4 regions of the Sphingomonas sp. ABOLE genome follow, and region 2 is predicted to be linked to each of the others. Evidence: riboswitches for the same ligand, from Rfam matches in the RefSeq annotation. Region 2 holds a riboswitch; each other region holds the start of a gene.
The links. Region 2 has a riboswitch for cobalamin ahead of CA234_RS17165 (HoxN/HupN/NixA family nickel/cobalt transporter). Riboswitches for the same ligand answer to the same signal wherever they lie in the genome.

Region 1: linked by a shared signal. The riboswitch ahead of CA234_RS16195 (TonB-dependent receptor plug domain-containing protein) and the one ahead of CA234_RS17165 (HoxN/HupN/NixA family nickel/cobalt transporter) in region 2 are both predicted to bind cobalamin.
Region 3: linked by a shared signal. The riboswitch ahead of CA234_RS17995 (TonB-dependent receptor) and the one ahead of CA234_RS17165 (HoxN/HupN/NixA family nickel/cobalt transporter) in region 2 are both predicted to bind cobalamin.
Region 4: linked by a shared signal. The riboswitch ahead of cobT (nicotinate-nucleotide--dimethylbenzimidazole phosphoribosyltransferase) and the one ahead of CA234_RS17165 (HoxN/HupN/NixA family nickel/cobalt transporter) in region 2 are both predicted to bind cobalamin.

Annotation. Positions count from the first base shown of each region.
Region 1 is NZ_QQWY01000027.1:28,967-33,882, reverse strand. It holds gene CA234_RS16205 (cytochrome c oxidase assembly protein) at 1-438, shown strand, start outside; gene CA234_RS16200 (c-type cytochrome) at 435-1,475, shown strand; cobalamin riboswitch at 1,600-1,821, shown strand; gene CA234_RS16195 (TonB-dependent receptor plug domain-containing protein) at 1,998-3,983, shown strand; gene CA234_RS16190 (PepSY domain-containing protein) at 3,986-4,916, shown strand, end outside.
Region 2 is NZ_QQWY01000030.1:42,772-47,687, forward strand. It holds gene CA234_RS17155 (phosphatase PAP2 family protein) at 1-726, shown strand, start outside; gene CA234_RS17160 (DUF5690 family protein) at 801-2,114, shown strand; cobalamin riboswitch at 2,104-2,321, shown strand; gene CA234_RS17165 (HoxN/HupN/NixA family nickel/cobalt transporter) at 2,533-3,519, shown strand; cobalamin riboswitch at 3,544-3,765, shown strand; gene cobW (cobalamin biosynthesis protein CobW) at 3,950-4,916, shown strand, end outside.
Region 3 is NZ_QQWY01000033.1:41,375-46,290, forward strand. It holds gene CA234_RS17975 (polymer-forming cytoskeletal protein) at 1-323, shown strand, start outside; gene CA234_RS17980 (DUF4142 domain-containing protein) at 342-959, opposite strand; gene CA234_RS17985 (hypothetical protein) at 1,242-1,409, shown strand; gene CA234_RS17990 (bestrophin family ion channel) at 1,447-2,334, shown strand; cobalamin riboswitch at 2,372-2,569, shown strand; gene CA234_RS17995 (TonB-dependent receptor) at 2,670-4,520, shown strand; gene CA234_RS18000 (ABC transporter substrate-binding protein) at 4,517-4,916, shown strand, end outside.
Region 4 is NZ_QQWY01000006.1:67,336-72,251, reverse strand. It holds gene CA234_RS05550 (ATP-binding protein) at 1-1,028, opposite strand, end outside; gene CA234_RS05545 (response regulator transcription factor) at 1,037-1,747, opposite strand; gene CA234_RS05540 (hypothetical protein) at 1,894-2,352, shown strand; cobalamin riboswitch at 2,409-2,609, shown strand; gene cobT (nicotinate-nucleotide--dimethylbenzimidazole phosphoribosyltransferase) at 2,763-3,779, shown strand; gene CA234_RS05530 (histidine phosphatase family protein) at 3,776-4,342, shown strand; gene cobS (adenosylcobinamide-GDP ribazoletransferase) at 4,339-4,916, shown strand, end outside.

The sequences.
Region 1 (4,916 bases), on a different contig from region 2:
GATCCCGCGCGGCGCCTGCCCCGCATCGTCACGCCGCTGGCGATGAGCATGGTCGAGCTCGGCGTGGTGTGGAGCTGGCACCTGCCGGCGCTGCGGGCGGCGGCGGCGCATAGTTCCATACTGCTGGCGCTCGAGCAGGCGAGCTTCCTCGCCGCGGGCGTGCTGCTGTGGAGCGCGGTGCTGGCACCGGGCGCGCGGGCGATGGGGGTGGGCGCGTTGCTGCTCACCTCGATGCACATGACGCTGCTTGGTGCGCTGATCGGGCTGGCACCGCGGCCGCTCTATCCGGCGATGGCGCATGCCGCGCCCTGGGGGCTGGCGCCGCTCGCCGACCAGCAGCTTGCCGGCGTGGTGATGCTGCTCGTCGGTGGTGCGGCCTATTTCGTCGGCGGGCTGGCGCTGCTGGCCACGCTGTTGCGGCAGGAGGCGCGGGCATGATGATCCGGATCACCTGGAAGCGCGTGGTGCTGGCGTTGGCCGGCGTCGTCGCGCTGGCGCTCGCGGTCGGCTGGTCTGGCGCGATCAACGTCGCCGCGTCGAGCGGGCATTGGCCGATCACCAACTGGTTCCTGCACTGGGTGATGCGCAATTCGGTCGGCACCCGCAGCGCGCTGGAGAGCCCCCGGGCGGCGGCCGATCCCCAGGGGCTGGTGAGCGCCGCCGGCCATTTCGCGGCGAGCTGCGCCGCCTGCCACGGCGCCCCCGGCATGCGGCCGCGCGCGGTGTTCCAGGCGGCGACGCCCCCCGCGCCCGACCTTGCCCGCACCGCGAAGCAATGGAGCGACCGCGAGCTGTTCTGGATCATCGATCACGGCGTGAAGTTCAGTGGCATGCCCGCCTGGCCGGCGCGTGACCGGCCGGACGAGGTCCGCCGCATGGTCGCCTTCGTCCGCCGCCTGCCGACGATGACACCCGCCGACTATGCGCGACTGGCCGGCGGCATCGCCGGGATTGCGGGGGCGCCGCGGTTCGAGGCCTGTGCCGGCTGCCACGGTGCCGATGGACGGGGGCGGGGGCAGGGCGACATCCCTGTGCTGGGCGGGCAGAACCCGGCCTATCTCGAAGCGGCGCTGCGCGCCTATCGCGATGGGCACCGCTTCAGCGGCGTGATGGCCAACGCCGCCGCGTTGCTGAGCGATGCCGATGCGGCCGCGCTGGCGCGGCGGTTTGCGGCACTGCCGGGACTGGGAGAGGCACCGCAGGTCCGCGATGCGGATGCCGAGCGCATCGTTTCGCGCGGCCTGCCGAACCGGCAGCTTCCCGCCTGTGCGAGCTGCCACGCGCCGGGCAAGCCCTATCCGGTCCTGGCGGGGCAGAAACCGGCCTATCTCGCCGCGCGGCTATGGCAGATGCGCGGCGACGGCAAGCAGGTGGATGCCCGCCAGTCGCAGGCAACGATGCCGGTGATTGCGCGGCGCATACCCGAGGAAATGGTCGATCGGCTCGCGGCATATCTCGGTGCGCGGCCGCAATAGTGGTGCGAGCCGCCGCGGGCGGGGAAGCGATAAGGTCTAAACCCCAGCGGGGGGCGGGCTGACCGGCACCTTGCGGTGTCGACCGCGAGCCTCTACCAAGGCGACGCTTTCGGCGTTTCTTGCCGCGAGCGCAGATCGCGCCGGTGCCTCGACGAGAGGCTTAAAAGGGAACACGGTGAGGGCGGCATGCCGCCTGAATCCGAGGCTGTCCCTGCAACTGTAAGCGGTGAGCGAGACGCACGGGCTTCCTTCCACGGAAGCAGCCACTGGGCCTCAGGGCCTGGGAAGGCGTGCGTCGAGCGACGACCCGTGAGCCAGGAGACCTGCCGGCGTCTGGTCGCTCTTGCCTTGGTCCAGGGGATGGCCGCGGCACGGTGTACTCCGTCTGAGCGACGAACGAGCGGCGGGAGCCGCATCGGTCACGTGCGCCGGTCGCCCATGGCGTCCGGCCGGCGCCGTGCGCCGACCGTTCGCGTGAACGGCACGCTTCCGCCCGACGTCGACGACGCCGGGGGTATGTCTATGAAGTTCCTTATTGTTTCTCGCTCTGCGGCCGCTTTTGCGTTGGCCGCTGCTGCCTCGCTTCAGCCGGTGCACGCGCAGACCGAGGATGACGCCGACGCGCTGCTCGTCACCGGCACCAGCCTGGAGGAAACGCTGCCGCGCCAGCGCGCCCGCTATGGCAGCGATCTGGCCCTGCGCAGTGAAACCCAGCTGCGGGAGAGCGGAGCGATCGACGTCGCGACCGCGCTGCGTACCGTGCCGGGTCTCTACGTTCAGCCTGCCAGCGGGCCGTTCAGCTATGTCGACGTGTCGCTGCAGGGCTCGCGGACGCAGGACGTTTTGTGGACCGTGGACGGCATCCGCATCAACAACCGGCTCTATGGCGGTACCTCGCCCAACGACACGCTGCCGGCCAGCATGATCGAGCGGGTCGAGGTGCTGAAGGGCGGCGAAAGCCTGTTCTACGGCACACAGGCTGCCGCGGGCGTGATCAACGTCGTCACCCGCGACTTCTCGGACCGCTTCGGCGGGCAGGTAGACGCCAGCGTCGACAGTTTTGCCGGCACCAACCTCGGCGGCTATGTGCGCGGCGGGGCGGGCAAGCACCAGTTCGTAGCCTGGGGTTCCCACAATCGCTCCGACGGATACCAGCCCTATAGCCGGATGGAACCGAGCGCGACCGATCGTGCCCGCGGCTACGACCTGTGGTCCGTCGGCGGCAAATATCGCTACGATCTCGGTCCCGACTGGCGGTTCAGCCTCCAATATATCCACACCGAGGCGAAGCTCGACAATCTCAGCCCCACCCGCACCCGCGAAAGCCGCAACGATCGCAACGAGGAGATCGCCAGCGCCCGGCTCGATTATGTGGGGAGCGACGTGGTGCAGCTGTTCCTCAAGGGCTATTTCCACGACTGGAAGACCGCCTATGTCCAGATCCGCAACTCCCCGAGTGGTGGCGCGCCGGTGGTGGTGTACCCCGCCGGCACCTTCTGGGGCTTCAAGGACTATGGCGGCAGCGCGCTGGTCCAGCTGCGGCCGCATCGCGGGCTCGATTACCTGATCGGCTATGATTTCCAGCAGTTCAGCGGGCGCGACGACGTGCTGCGGATCGCCGCGACCGAGGAGCGCGTCCATGCCGGCACCTTCCAGATCCGCACCAACGACGACCTTTCGCGTCGCGCGCGGCTCTCGGCCGGGCTGCGCTACAACGATGGCAGCGGATCGCGGAAGACGGTGTGGAACGTCACCGGCCGCATCGAATTGCGCGACGATCTGTTCGTCCAGGCCAATGGTGGCACGTCGTTCCTGCTGCCCAGCGCCTCGCAGCTCTACCAGATCGATCCCTGCTGCGAACGCGGCAACCCCAACCTCAGGCCGGAGGAGAGCCTTAGCGCCAATGCCAGCATCGGCGGCACACTGGCGAGCGGCCTGTTCCACTGGCAGGGCACGGTCTTCGCCCGGCGCATCGATCATCTGATCGATATCGATACCGCCAACCCCGCCTATCCGGACGGCATCTACCGCAATTCGGACTCGCGCGTGAACGTGCGCGGTGCCGAGCTGGTGCTGGGCGCGGTGATCGCCGACGCCTGGCACCTCGACGCGAGCTACACCTATGCCCGCGCGCGCAACGCCGGTTCGTCGCTCCAGCGCGACCGGACCCCCGAACAGCTGGCGCGCGGCACGGTCGCGTGGCGGCCACGCACGCTGCCGATCGGCGCCAACGCCTCGGTCAACTGGGTGGGCGACGCCTATACCTCGGCGAGCGGCTTCGGCCGGCGCAACTATGGCAAGTACGCGATCGTCGATGCCGGTGTGCACCTGTTCCCCGATGCGGCGCGCCGGCACCGTTTCGGCATCAACGTCGAGAACCTGTTCGACCGCGATTACGCGACGCGCGGCTTCCAGTCCGCCGTGTCGGATAGCGGGGTGGGGCGCTTCCTCTATTTCGCGCGCGGCGTGCCGCGGACGCTGCGAGTCAGCTACGGCCTGGGCTTCTGACGATGCCCAAGGCAGTCCTTGTCCTGCACCGCTGGCTGGGCGTCGTCATCGGCATGGTGATGACGCTCTGGTGTCTGTCGGGCTTCGTGATGCTGTATGTAGACTATCCCCGGCTGACCCCGGCGGAGCAGGTGCGGGGGCTGCCGCTCCTGCGGCTGCCCGCTGCGGCGACGCGGGCGCGGATCGACCTGCCGGACGCTCTGCCGCTGGCCTCGGCGCGGCTGGAGACCATGGCGGGGCGGACCGTCCTGCGCATCGTCCCCGCCGCGGCGACGGAGCGTCGGATAGGGCAGATTCGCGCGATGCCGGTCAGCTATGATCTCGCCACCGGCGCGCGCTTGGCCGAACTGGCGCCGGAGGATTTTCGCCGCATCGCCGTCGATTATGCCGCGCAGGCCAACATCGCCGGCGCACCCGCGCGGATTGCCGAGACCGGCATCGACCAATGGACCGTTCAAACCTTCCGTGCCAACCGTCCGCTCATCCGCGTCGACTATGCCGATCCGGCCGGCACCAGCGTGTACATTGCCGGCAGGAGCGGCGAGATCGTCCAGCAGACGACGCGGTTCGAGCGCTTCTGGGGATGGCTCGGTGCGGTGCCCCACTGGCTCTATCCGACGTTGCTCCGCCAGAACGGCGCTGCCTGGAGCCAGGTGGTGATCTGGACCTCCCTGGTCGGCTGCTTCCTCACCGCCACCGGCATCTGGGTCGGCATCGCCCGGCTGCGGCGGCGGAAGGATGGCAGCTTCGGCTCGCCGTACAAAGGGCTGTGGTGGTGGCACCATGTCTTGGGACTGGTCTTCGGCGTACTGACGCTGAGCTGGGTCGCGAGCGGGCTGTTGTCGATGAACCCCTGGGGTTTTCTCGACAGCCGCGCAGGTGCCGCCGAACACCAGCAACTCGCCGGGCCGATGGCCTGGGGTACGGTGCGCG
Region 2 (4,916 bases):
CTGCTCATCGCGGTCCCTCAGGCGAGTGACACGGCGCCGTACCTCGCCGCGGGCCAATATCCCGACGGCATGGCGATCCTGCCGCCGCCGCCGGCGCTCGACAGCCCCGGCGCTGCCCTGGACATGGCGGTGTTCCGGGCAACGCGGAAGCTGGAGGGCACCCCGCGCTGGCGGATCGCCACCGACGACGTCACCAACGATCCGCTGCGCCGCAACGCCTGCGCGATGGGGATGGTGCTCGACGTCAAGACTGCGCCGGCACTTGCCCGGCTGCTCGATCGCGCAGGCACGGGCCCGGTCGTCGGCAGGGTGAAGGCTGCCTACCAAGTGCCGCGTCCCTATCTGCGCGAGGACGGCCCGATCTGCGAGGCCAAGACCGCACATCTCGCCAGCAATGGCGACTACCCGTCGGGGCACACCGCCAATGGTTGGCTGGAAGCGCAGATCCTCGCCGAGGTGATGCCCGACAAGGCGACTGCGATCCTCGCGCGCGGCCGTGCCTATGGCGAGAGCCGGGCGATTTGCGGGTCGCACAGCAAGAGCGCGGTCGAAGCCGGCTACATGGCCGGCGCCTCGGTGTTCGCGGTGCTGCAGACCTCGCCCGCCTACCAGCGGGATCTCGCGGCGGCGCGGCAGGAAGCGGCGCGGCTGCGCAATACCGCGCCGCGCCCCGATGCACAAAGCTGTGTCGCGGAAGCGGAGGCCCTTCGCGTCCGCCCCTGGTGATCGAGGCCTGATTTCGATGTCATGAAGCTGTCGCGCAGGCCCGTCACAAGCGCGGCGCTTCATGGGGAATCGCAATGCACGGTGATGGCGCGCGCGGTGCCGCGCGGACCACGTCGGGATTTACGCTCTTCCTGGGCGGGCTCGCGGCGTTCAGCGCCTATTTCGCGATGTATGCCTTCCGCAAGCCGTTCGCCGTGGCCAGCTATGCCGATGTGGCGGGCTGGCACTCCGCCATCGACTACAAGACCGCGCTGCTGATCGCGCAGGTGGTCGGCTACGCGCTGTCCAAGCTGATCGGCGTCCGCGTCATCTCCGAATCCGGGCGGCAGGGGCGGGCGCGCATGATCCTTGCGCTCATTGGCGCGTCTTGGCTCGCACTGATCCTCTTCGCCTTGATCCCGGCGCCGTGGAACGTCGCCTGCCTGTTCTTCAACGGCCTGCCGCTGGGGCTGATCTGGGGACTGGTGTTCAGCTATGTCGAGGGGCGCCGCGTATCCGAACTGCTCGGCGCGATGCTGTGCGCGAGCTTCATCCTGTCTTCGGGCGTAGTGAAGTCGGTGGCGGCGCTGCTGATGGAGGCGGGGGTTGCGGAACAGTGGATGCCGGCGGCGACCGGACTGGCCTTCGTGCCGTTTCTGCTAACCGCGCTGTGGCAGCTGGAGCGCCTGCCGCCGCCCGACGCGTGCGACGAGGCGGAGCGCACCGTTCGCGTGCCGATGCAGGCCGCCGACCGCGCCGCGTTCCTGCGTGCACACGGCGCGACGCTGGTGCTGCTCGTGCTCGGCTATGTGCTGCTCACGGCGCTGCGGGACGTCCGCGACAATTTCGCGCGCGAGCTGTGGGCTGCGCTCGGCTATGGCGGTGAGGCGGCGATATTCTCGGCGAGCGAGCTGCCGATCGCGCTGCTCACGCTCGCGGCCCTCGCGCTGCTGATGCTGATCCGCGACAATCTGCGCGCGCTGCTGGCGATGCACGGGCTGATCTTGCTCGGCGCGCTCTGCCTGGGCGGCTCGACGCTCGCCTTCCAGGCGGGGCTGCTCGCGCCGCTGCCTTGGATGACGGTGGCGGGGGCGGGGCTCTACCTCGCCTATACCCCGTTCAACGCGATGCTGTTCGATCGCATGATCGCGACGATCGGCACCGCCGCCAATGCCGGGTTCCTGATCTATATCGCCGATGCCTCGGGCTATGTCGGCAGCGTGGCGCTGCTGCTCGTCCATGCGCTCGGCGCGCCGGAGGTGCGCTGGCTGCCCTTCTTCATTACCTGCTGCTATGCGGCCGCGCTCGCGGTGGGCGGGCTGACCATGGTGTCGGCGCTGCATTTTCTGTGTACCGGCGCGGACCGGCGGTTGATCCACCGCCCGGCTTCGCCTACCACCAGCGCCTGATCGCGCCGGTGCCCCGACGGGGGCTTAATCGGGAATGCGGTGCGGGAGCTCGCTCCCAAATCCGCGGCTGTCCCTGCAACTGTGAGCGGATAGCGCGATGCACTGGCCTCCAATCGAGGGGCAGCCACTGGGCGGAGATGCCTGGGAAGGCGTGCAGCGTGCCGGGACCCGCGAGCCAGGAGACCTGCCGGCGTCCGGTCGCTCTTGCCCTGGCCCAGGGGATGGCCGCGGCACGGTGTACTCCGTCTGAGCGGCGCATGAGCGGCTGGGGCCGTTCGCGGTTGCGTGGCCCGGTCGCTTGGCAAGCGTCCGGCCGGGATGCGCGATCGGCCGCTCGCGGTGGCCCCGGCCTGGTCGCACGACGCCGCCGGAGTGTCCTGTCTTGTCCGTTCTGCCGTTGCGTGCGCGCGTGGCCCTGCTGTTCGCATTGCTGATCGCCGCCAATCTCGCCGCCGGGGGCTGGGCCTTCGCCCTGTTCCATGCCCAGCCGCTGATGCTCGGCACTGCGCTGCTCGCCTGGGGGCTGGGGCTGCGCCATGCGGTCGATGCCGATCACATCGCCGCGATCGACAACGTCACCCGCAAGCTGATGAACGACGGCCAGCGGCCGATCGCCACCGGGCTGTGGTTCGCGATCGGGCATTCCGGGATCATCGCCATCGCCTCGGCCGGCATCGCGCTCGCGACCGGCGCTCTGGCGGGCATGGGGGCCTTCCGGGAAGTGGGCGGGGTGATCGCCACCAGCGTCTCGGCGCTGTTCCTGTTCGCCATTGCCGGCATGAATCTGATTATCCTGCGATCGGTGTGGAAGACCTTCCAGCACGTCCGCGCGGGCGGCGCCTATGTCGAGGACGACCTCAACCTGCTGCTCGCCTCGCGCGGGCCGCTGTCGAAGTTGTTTGGGCCGATGTTCCGACTCGTCAGCAAGAGCTGGCACATGGCGCCGCTCGGATTCCTGTTCGGGCTGGGCTTCGACACCGCGACCGAAGTGGCGATCCTCGGCATGTCGGCGGGTCAGGCGGCGCACGGCGTCTCGCTCGGCACGCTGCTGGTGCTGCCGGCGCTGTTCGCGGCAGGGATGGCGCTGGTCGATACGCTGGACGGGGTGGTGATGCTCGGCGCCTATCAATGGGCGTTCGTCAAGCCGATCCGCAAGCTCTACTACAACGTCACCATCACGCTGATCTCCGCGCTGGTCGCGATCGTGATCGGGGGCATCGAGACGCTGGCGCTGATCGGCGACAAGATGGGCTGGACCGGCGGGGCGTTCGGGCTCGCCGCCGATCTCGGCGCGCATTTCAACGGCCTCGGCTTCGCGATCATCGGCCTGTTCGTCGCCTGCTGGCTGATCAGCTTCGCCATCTATCGCTGGCAGAGGCTGGACGAGATCGAGGTGCGGGTCTAGAGCGGTCCTAGAAGGCTTTCCAGCCTTCGATATGATCGCGCCGGTGCCCCGGACATGGGGCTTAATCGGGAATGCGGTGCGGGGAGGCTGCTCCCCAAATCCGCGGCTGTCCCTGCAACTGTGAGCGGATAGCGCGATGCACTGGCCTCCGCCGAGGGGCAGCCACTGGGCCGACACGGCCTGGGAAGGCGTGCAGCGTGCCGTGACCCGCAAGCCAGGAGACCTGCCGGCGCTACGGTCGCTCTTGCCTTGGTCCAGGGGATGGCCGCGGCACGGTCTTGCTTCCGTTCGAGCGACGAAGCTGTGCGGCTGGGGCTGCACGGTCGCGTGGTGCCGGGCGATTGTCGCGCCCGCCCGTCGTCGCGCGCCGGCCGGACATGCGTCTGGCAAGCCCCGCCGTGTGTTCGCTCGGGCGCGGGGGAAGACATGCATGACCGACCTGGCCAAGGTCCCCGTTACCATCGTCACCGGCTTTCTCGGCGCCGGCAAGACGACGCTGATCCGCCACCTGATCCAGAATGCCGAAGGGCGGCGGCTAGCGGTAGTCGTCAACGAGTTCGGCACGCTCGGCGTCGACGGCGAGATCCTGAAGTCCTGCGCGATCCCCGATTGCCCGGCCGAGAACATCGTCGAGCTGGCCAATGGCTGCATCTGCTGCACCGTCGCCGACGATTTCATCCCGACGGTGGAGCGGCTGCTGGCACTCGAGCCTCGTCCCGACCACATCCTGATCGAGACTTCGGGTCTTGCGCTCCCCAAGCCGCTGCTCAAGGCGTTCGACTGGCCGGCGATCCGCAGCCGCATCACCGTCGACGGCGTGCTGGCGCTGGCCGATGCCGAAGCGGTCGCCGAAGGCCGGTTCGCGCCCGATCTGGTGGCGCTGGAGGCGCAGCGGGCGGCCGATCCGGGAATCGACCATGAGACGCCGCTTGCCGAAGTGTTCGAGGACCAGCTCGCCTGCGCCGACATGGTGCTGCTGACCAAGGTGGATCTGGCAGGACCCGAGGGCGTCGCTGCCGCCCGCGCGGTGATCGCCGCCGAGGCGCCGCGGCCGGTGCCGGTGGTCGAGATCCGCGAAGGCGCGATCGACCCGCGCGTGATCCTGGGGCTGGGCGCCGCCGCCGAGGACGACCTCGCCGCGCGCCCCTCGCATCATGACGGCGCCGACGATCACGAGCATGAGGATTTCGACAGCACCGTCGTGACCTTCGGCGAGATCGCCGATCCGGCCGAGCTGGTCGCCCGCATCGAACAACTGGCGCGCGAGCACAAGGTGCTGCGGGTGAAGGGCTATGCGGCGGTAACGGGCAAGCCGATGCGGCTGCTGGTCCAGGCGGTCGGCAGCCGGGTGCGGCACCAGTATGACCGCCCCTGGCGTCCCGGCGAGCCGCGCGGCA
Region 3 (4,916 bases), on a different contig from region 2:
ACCTTGTCGCCACCTCGGACCTGCATATCGACGGGCGGATCGAGGGCGACGTCCGCTGCGGCAGCCTGGTCCAGGGCGCCGAGAGCCAGATCTTCGGCCGAGTCGAGGCCGAGGACGCCCGGCTCGCCGGGGCCGTCGAGGGATCGGTGCGCGCCCGCCAGCTCACGATCGAGCGCACCGCACGGATCACCGGCGACGTCGAGTATGAGACGATCATGGTCGAACAGGGCGGCCATATCGACGGCCGGCTCAAGCATATCGGCGGCGCGACCGCCACGGTCGCGCCGCCGGTGCTGATCAAGGCGAGCGAGGAAGCGGCCTGAGGCCGCTTCCCCCGGCTCTTACATGCCCTTGATCATGTCGTAGTGCTTGGAGATCACGGGCTCCGCATCCTTCGCGAAGTCGCGCAGCTGCGCCACGTCCCCGCCACCCGCATAGGCCTGCACCGCCGCGAGCGCCTTCTGGTGCGCGACGACCTGCTGGCTCTTGTACGCCGTATCGAACGCGGTGCCGGTCGCCGACTGCAGCGTCTGCAGGTTCGCCTGCTGCTCGTCGGTCATCGCCGGCGCCGGGGTGATCGCCGGGCTGGCCTTGCTGCCTGCGGTCTTCAGCATCGCGGTGGACTTGGTGTGGTCCTCCACCATCTGCTTGCCGAAATCCTTCAGGTCGCTCGCCGTCGCCTTTTGCTGGGCGAGCTTGCCGGCGGCGATCTCATAGGCGTCGCTCGCCGCCACCGTGTTGGCGAAGTCCTGGCCGGTCATCGGCGTGGCGGCCATGGCGTTGCCGTCCATGCCGTTCATGCCGCCCATATTGTCGCCCATGGAGGTCTCGCCGGCGGGAACGTTGGTAACGGTGTCGCCGCTGTTCATGGCATCGGTGCCGCCGTTGCTGTTGCCGCCGCAGGCGGCGAGCGCGAAGATCGGGGCGGCGCTCAGGATCAACAGGTGCTTCTTCATCATACAGGCCTCCAGGGTTTCCGGGACCGAACGCCCCGCCCCCGGCCGCGTTCCGAAGCAAACATCTTATCTGCTTGAGTTAACATCATAAGTTATGAAATTCGTCGAATTGTTGGCGCCGGCGCCGCACGATTCATCGACAAATTGGTGCAGCGCAGCGCGATTGATGCAGCGCGCAAACTTACGTTACTTTGCATCCATTTATCGGTTAAAATCGATCCTTAGCTGTGGCGCCTCACCTGCAAAAGGACGCCCACAATGCACCAGGATGAACGAACCCGCCGCATGGAACGCCTGCGAAGCTCGATCGCGCTGCTGCTGTTCGGGCTGTGCACGCTCGCTTTCCTGATCGCGATCGATCGCCCCGAATGGTTCCACCTGCGCCCCGCGAGCGGCACCGCCGCGGCGATGTCGCACGCGGCGAGCCCCGCGCCCGACCGGAACGACGGCTGAGCGGACCTACAAACCTTCTCGCGCGTATAGTCCGCCCATGATCGTCACCACCGCCCCCCGCGCCAAACAGGTCCTCCGCGAAATCTGGATGCCGCTGGCGCTGCTGTTCCTCTGGGACGTCATCGTCACCATCGTCTATTTCGTGCTGCCGTTCCGCGCGCCGTCGTTGCCGCTGACGCTGTTCGGATCGGTGCTGGCGCTGTTCCTCGGCTTCCGCTCCAACTCCGCCTATCAGCGCTGGTGGGAAGGCCGCGGACTGTGGGGGCTGATGATCAACGCCAGCCGCAACCTGGCGCGGATGGCGCGCAACTACCTGCCCGACGGCGAGGCGGTGGATCTCAAGCGCACCATCGTGCTGCGCCAGGTCGCCTATGTGAATGCGCTGCGCTGCCAGCTGCGCCGCCAGCCGGCGGACCAGGAAGTGCTGCGCTTCCTCTCGCGGGGCGAGGCGGACTATGCGCTGGCCCGCACCAACATCGCCAACGGCATCGTCGACGGCACCGGCCGGCGGATCGAGATCGCGCGGTCGAAGGGCTGGATCAATCCGATGCAGCAGCATTCGATGGAAAGCGTGCTGATCGACATCGCCAATGCCCAGGGCGGCATGGAGCGGCTGAAGAACACGCCGCTGCCGATGCAATTCCGCTTCGTGCCGACTGCCTTCACCCATATCTTCTGCGTGCTGCTGCCGATCGGGCTGGTCGAGACGCTGGGCGTCGCCACGCCACTGGGCTCGACCATCGCCGGACTGATGTTCCTGGCGGTGCTCGCGATCGGCGACGACCTGGTCGACCCGTTCGCCAACACGGTGCACGACCTGCCGCTCAATGCGATGTGCCGCACGATCGAGATCGACCTGCTGCAATCGATCGGCGACCCCGCCCCCGAACCGGCAACACCCGACAAGGCCGGCGTGCTGTGGTGATGTCGCAGCGGCTTGCCGCCCTGCCCTGCTTGCCGCTAAAGGCCGCCGGGTAACGGGTGCCTTCCCCCGACGGGAGGGTGAAAAGGGAAGCCGGTCCAGAGTCCGGCGCTGCCCCCGCAACTGTAGCCGGTGAGCCGGCGCGCCAATCTGCCACTGGAGCCGCATGCTTCCGGGAAGGCGGCGTGCCTGCGACGACCCGGGAGCCAGGAGACCTGCCCGCTACGGTCGATTCCTTCACGCGGGCGGGGTGCACCGGGTGATCGGGGCTGAAATCCCCGTGTGAGCGACACCAAACCATGCGGGAGCATCGCGCTCCCCCATCTCGGGTGTCTGAAATGAACTTCTGCAAGCTTTCCCTGTTCGCCACCGCCGCGCTCGCGCCGCTCGTCGCCCATGCCGATCCCGACGACGACCGCATCGTCGTCGTCGCCAGCGGCGTCGCCCAGCGCGCCGACACCGTCGGGCGGTCGATCACCACCATCGACCGCGACGAGATCGAGCAGCGCCAGACCGTCGCGCTCTCGGACCTGCTCGCCACAACCCCGGGCGTCACCGCCGTGCGCAACGGCGGACTCGGCACCGCGACCGCGCTCAGCATCCGCGGCGCGCAGAGCGACCAGACGCTGGTGCTGATCGACGGCATTCGCGTGGCCGACCCCTCCGCCACCGGCGGGGCGTACAACTTCGCCAGCCTGCTCGCCGGATCGGTCGAGCGCGTCGAGGTGCTGCGCGGGCCCAATTCGGTGATCTGGGGCAGCCAGGCGATCGGCGGCGTGGTCAACGTCACCACGCTGCAGGGCGCGCAGGGGCTGCACGTGCGCGGCAATGCCGAGGGCGGGTCGTTCGGCACGTTCAACGGCAACGCGGCGATCGCCGGCGGCAACGACCGCATCACCGCCGGGCTGACCGCGGGCTATCTCACCACCGACGGCATTTCGGCGGCCGCGAACGGCAAGGAGGCGGACGGCTATCGCCAGGTCGGCGCGACCGGCAATGTCGAGGTGCAGCTGGCCCCCGGCCTCGCGCTCGACCTGCGCGGCTATTATGCCGACAGCAAGGTCGATCTCGACGGCTATGCCCCGCCAACCTACGCCTTTGGCGACACGGGCGAATATGCCAAGACCCAGGAGCTCTACGGCTATGCCGGGCTTAAGAATGAGGCGTTCGGCGGCAGGCTGCACAACCGGCTGGGCTTCACCCTCTCCGACATCCACCGCGACGGCTACAATGAAGATTCGTCGATCGCGTACCGGTATCGCGGCCGCGCCGAGCGCTACACCTATCAGGGCGACGCGACGCTGGCCGAGCAGCTCCGCCTGGTGTTCGGCGCCGAGCATGAGCAGAGCCGCATCCGCTATGACGAGGGCTTCGGCAGCGGGGGGCGCTACTCGGTGGGCATCACCAGCGTCTACGGCCAGGCGATCGTCACGCCGGTAGCACCCGTGACGCTGACCGGCGGCGTCCGCCACGACGACCACGATACCTTCGGCGGCCACTGGACCTGGAACGCCGATCTCGCCGTGCGCGCCACCGCCGGCACCGTGCTGCACGCGAGCTTCGGCGAAGGCTTCAAGGCGCCGACGCTCTACCAGCTCTACAGCGCCTATGGCGATCGCGCCCTCCGCCCCGAGACCACCAGGAGCTACGAAGCCGGCGTGCGCCAGACGCTGGCCGGCGGCAAAGTCGCGCTGGGCGCAACCTGGTTCCACCGCGATTCGGACAAGCAGATCGATTACAACTTCGACACCTCGACCTATTACAACCTCAACAAGACCCGCGCCCAGGGCGTGGAGCTCGAAGCGCTGCTCCAGCCGGTGCAGGCGCTGACGGTGCGGGCGAACGTGACGCACGTCTTCTCGGAGAATCGCAGCGCCGACTATCGCAGCAACGACCTGCCGCGCCGCCCGCGCGATACCGCCAATGTCTCGGCCGACTATCGCTTCCCCTTCGGGCTGGCGATCGGCGGCACGGTGACGATGGTGGGCGACAGCTTCAACGATGTCGGCAACCTGACCCCGATCGACGGCTATGCGCTGGCCGGCGTGCGGGCGGAGATGCCGGTGACGAAGCTGCTTTCGGTCTATGGCCGCGTCGATAATATCGGCGACGTGCGCTACCAGCAGATCACCGGCTACGGCACCTATGGCCGCGCTGCCTTTGGCGGCGTGCGGGTGCGCTTCCAGTGAGGTTCGGCGCCGCGCTGCTTGCCTGCCTGGGGCTCGCGGGCTGCGCGGCGCCGCCGTCCCAAGGCGGCGGGGGCATCGTCTCAATGAATCCCTGCGCCGACGCGACGCTGCTGGAACTGGTCCCGCCGTCGCGGATCGCCGCGATCAGCCATTATTCGCAAGCGCCCGACTCCACCTCGATCCCGCTCGACGTCGCCCGCCGCTTCCGCGGCAACAACGGCACCGCCGAGGAAGTGATCGGCCTCAAGCCCGATCTGGTGATCGCCAGCAGCTTCACCGCGCCCTCGACCCGCGAGGCGTTTGCACGGGCTGGCCTGAAGGTGCTCTACCTCGGCATCCCGCCCTCGATCGCCGACAGCAAGGCGCAGGTTACCGACCTCGCCGACGCCGTGGGTG
Region 4 (4,916 bases), on a different contig from region 2:
TGAACGGCATTGTCGACGAGGTTGTTGAGCGCGCGCTTGAGCATCAGCGGGCGCAGGACATGCTCGAAATGGTCCGGGCCGTCATATTCCACGTCGCGGCCGTGATCGGCATTGTCGTCGGCGATCGTCGCGCACAGCACCGCGAGATCGACGCGCGCCGGCGTTTCCTTGTCCCCCTCCCCGCCAAGGAACGCGAGCAGCGACGAAATCATCGCCTCCATCTCGGTGATGTCGGTCTCGACCGCGGCGTGCACGTCCGGATCGGCGATCGCATCGGCGCGCAGACGCAGCCGGGCCAGCGGCGTGCGCATGTCGTGGCCCACGGCCGCGAGCGCCTGGGTGCGATCGGCGATCAGCCGCTGGATGCGCTCCTGCATGCGGTTGAACGCGCTGATCACTCGGCGCAGTTCCTTCGGACCCGCTTCCTCCACCTTCAGGATGGTGCCGGTGCCGAAGCGGTCGGCAGCGAGCGCCAGCCGTCGCATCGGCAGCAGCATGCGCCGGAGCAGGATACCGCTGATCAGGATCAGCGCCAGCGCCGGTGCCAACGCGAGCAGTATCCGCGAGAGGCCAAGGTCGGCAGCATGGACATGCTCGCGCGTTCGAAAATACATCCAGCTGCCGTCGGGCATCGGCACGGCGCCGACGATCAGCGCCTTGCTCCCTTGCGAGGTGAGTCGCAGGCGCAGGCCGTTCGAGGCGAGCGTCGGCTCCCAGAGCACGACCTGCTCGTAGAGACGGTCGAGGTCGGGCTGCTCGCGCAGGCCGCTCGGCAATTGCGGCATCCACCGCACTTCGTAGCGCGAGGTGGTGAATTCGACCGCGAGGTCCTCGCGCCGCGCGGGCGGCTGCTCGGCGAGCAGCTTGCGCGCGATCACCAGATGCTCGGCCAATCGCCGCGCTTCGTCGTCGCGCACCGCGAACTGGCTGGCCCGCTCGTAGAGCAAGGTCGATACGGCGAATTCGATAAGGATGGTCAGCAGCAGGATCGCGAAGACCTGCCCGATCAGCCCGGAGGGACGCTTCAAAAACGCCCTCAACTGCGCGTCACGGGCACGTTGAGCGTGTAGCCGATGCCGCGCACGGTCACGATCGGCGCCTGGTGACCCGCATCGGAGAGCTTGCGCCGCAGCCGGCTGACCAGCACGTCGATGCTGCGATCCGAGCTGTCGCCCAGCCGGGTGCGCGACAGTTCGATCAGCCGCTCTCGCGAGATCACCCGACCCGAATGGTCGCACAGCGTGACGAGCAGGTCGAATTCGGCACCGGTAAGGTCCACCACGGCACCGGTCGGCGACAGCAGTTCGCGACGCGGCAGGTTGACCGTCCAGCCGTCGAACTGGATCTCGCCCTTGGGCCGCTCGGCGGTGTCGCGTTCGCCCGCGCCGCGGCGTAGCACCGCGCGCACCCGCGCCACCAGCTCGCGCGTACCGAACGGCTTGGGAAGATAATCGTCGGCGCCCAGCTCGAGCCCGACGACGCGGTCGGTCTCGCTGCCCTTAGCCGAGATGAAGATGATCGGCACCGAGCTCTTCTGGCGGATGGCACGGCACAGATCGATGCCGCTGGTGCCCGGCAGCATCACGTCGAGCAGCACCAGGTCCACCGGCCCCTGCTCCAGCGCCAGCCACATCTCCGGCGCCGACGAAGCGGGACGCACCGTATAGCCGTTTTCCTGGAGCGCGCGGGCGGTCAGCGTGCGAAGTTGCGGATCGTCCTCGACCAGGACGATCGTGGGAAGGCTCAGCGGGGGTTCACCTGCATACATCGCGAAGAAACCTAGGGACAGCGATCCGGAGGGTCAACGCCGCCCGGCCGCATTGCGGCGTGACGCGCGTCACGGGCAGTGCGTCTCGTCAGCGGTACAAGGCCCCATATCGTGGGGAAACTATCATGCAGATGCCGCGCCTCCAACGTTCCGTCCTGCCCGGTCGCGCGCGTGCGAATCGCGGCACCCTGGCGGCCATCGAACTCGAAGGCTTGAACCAGGATATGGCGCCCGCACGCGACGATCCGGCGTTCGGCCCGCGCCATCTGCTCGCGGCGCTCGACGGGCTGTCGGCAGCGGTGATCGAGGCGACGGGAAGCTGGGCCTTTCTCACTGCCGAGCGGATCCAGCTGATCGACGCCGCGCACAAGCTCGCGTGGCTGCTGGTTCGGGTGAACCGCAGCGAATCGATGGTCGCCCGCGCACCGGACCTCGCCGCCACGACGCGCGCCGTCGCGGCCGCTACCTATCGCCTGCGCGCCGTGCAGGAACTGGGCGACGGCGCCGATGCGATCCAGCCGCTGTTCGAATTGATCGTCCGCATCGACCAACTGCTGCCGCGCACTGCCCAGCTCTACCAATAATCACGCGCGGCGCTGGCATATCGCCGATAGCGGAGCTAGAGGAGCGGCGAAGGTTCTACCTTCGAACCCATGCCGGTGCCCGTTCGCGGGCGAGAAGGGAATGCGGTGCGGGCGCTTCGGCGCTCCAAGGCCGCAGCTGCCCCTGCAACTGTGAGCGGCGAGCGGCCGGGCAAAGGCCATTGGGAGCGATCCCGAGAAGGCGCCCGAACCGCGATGACCCGCAAGCCAGGAGACCTGCCGGCACGGGGTCGCTCACGCCTGGTCCAGGGTGCGGCCACGGCGCGGAATCCTCCGTTCGAGCGACGAGAATGTGCCGGGCACGCGACTGTGCGCCCGGTCGATTGTCATTGCAGGAACGAGGCGACGAACGTGTACATCAATGCTTCCCCCAAGCGCGGCGCAGGCGCGGCATGATCGATCTGTCGAGCGTCGCCGCGTTCGATCGCGCGCTGGCTTCGCTGCCTTCTCGCGACGCGGCTGCCGCGGATGCCGCGCGGCAACGCCAGCAGCAGCTCACCAAGCCGCCGGGCTCGCTGGGGCGGCTGGAGGACCTCGCGATCTTCCTCGCCGGTTGGCAGGGCCGTGCGCACCCCTCGATGGATGCGGCGCGGGCGGTGATCTTCGCCGGCAACCACGGCGTCGCCGCGCAGGGCGTCAGCGCCTTCCCCGCTGAAGTGACCACGCAAATGGTCGCCAATTTCGCGGCGGGCGGTGCCGCGATCAACGCACTGACCGGCGCGATCGGGATGCGGCTGGACGTGGTCGCACTCGACCTCGACCGCCCCACCTGCGACTTCACCACCGGCCCGGCGATGGACGAAGCCGATTGCCTTGACGCACTCCAGCAGGGCGCCGCGGTGGTAACTGCCGATACCGATCTGCTGCTGCTCGGCGAGATGGGCATCGCCAACTCGACGGCGGCCGCGGCGCTTTGCCTGCGCAGCTTCGGGGGCACGCCGGCGGATTGGGCCGGCCCCGGCACCGGCCTCGACGCGCACGGCGTCGGCCACAAGGGCGCGGTGATCGCCCGCGCGATCGAGGTCCATGCCGAGGCACTCCACACGCCCTTCGAGACGCTGCGGCGGCTGGGCGGTCGCGAACTGGCGGCGATTGCCGGCGCCGTCCTCGCCGCGCGCCATGCGGGGGTGCCGGTGCTGCTCGACGGCTTCATCTGCTGTGCATCGCTCGCGCCCTTGGCAGCGACGGCACCCGGCATCGTCGACCATTGCATCGCCGGCCATTGCTCAGCCGAACCCGGCCATGCACGGCTGCTCGCGCGGCTGGGGCTGGAGCCGCTGCTGCGGCTCGACATGCGGCTGGGCGAAGGCAGCGGCGCAGCGGTGGCCGCAGCGGTGCTGCGCTCGGCGCTGGCCGCGCACAACGGCATGGCGACCTTTGCCGAGGCAGGCGTCGCCGGCGGCGCATGAGCGGCATCGTCCTCCACCTGCTGCGCCACGGCATCACCGAGGCCGACGGCCGGCTGATCGGCCGCACCGACGCGCAGCCGCTCGCGGAGGGGGTCGACGCCTGCGTCGCGCGCGCAAACGGGCTGGCGGTGGACGCAGTGGTGAGCTCCGATCGCGCCCGCAGTGCGGTACCTGCAAGGCAGATCGCGGCCGCCCTGTCCCTTGAAGCCGGCGAAGACCCTCGCTGGCGCGAACTCGATTTCGGCGCATGGGACGGGCTGTCCTTCGACGCGATCGACGCCGAGGCACTCGCCGCATTCCAGGCGGAACCGGCGCGTCATGTGCCCCCCGGCGGCGAAACCTGGCCGGCACTTGTTGCGCGCGTCGGCGACGCGATCGATGCCATCGACCGCCCGACCCTTGTGGTAACCCATGGCGGTGCGATGCGGGCGGCGCTCGCCAGCCTGTGCACCTTCGACTTCCCCCACCTCTGGAACATCGCTTTGCCCCATGCCGCGCTGCTGAGCCTGCGCGTTTGGCCCGGCACCCCGCGCGTCGGCCAGATCATCGGACTCGTGACATGAGAGAATTCGTCCTCGCCCTCCAGTTCCTCACGCGCCTGCCGCTGCCCGCGGTTAAGGCGAACGACGCGACCTTCGCCCGATCGATGCGCTGGTTCCCTGCGGCCGGGCTGCTGGTCGGGCTGGTGCTGCTCGTCGCCCTGTTGCTAGGCAATTTGCTCGATCCCTGGACCGGCGCCCTGCTCGGCCTCTTCGCCTGGGTAAGCGTCACCGGCGCGCTCCATCTCGACGGGCTCGCCGACCTCGCCGATGCCCGCGGCGCGCTGCACAAGGGGGGCGAGCGGCTGCGCGAAGTGCTCGCCGACCCGCATGTGGGCAGCTTCGGGGTAGTGGCGATCGGGCTGCAGCTGCTTGCCAAGCTGGTGCTGCTCCACGCGCTGCTGGCCAGCCCCGGCTGGTGGACCATCCTGTTCGTCCCCGCCGCCGCCCGCTTCGGCCCGCTGGTGTGGACGCGCTGGCTGCCGCCGCTGCACGAGGGGCTGGCCAGCCGCTTCCGCAGCGCGGTGCGCCCCGCCGACCTGATCGTCTGGCTGGTGCTGCTCGCCTTCGCCGCCGCGCTTGCGGCCCCCGCGCTGCT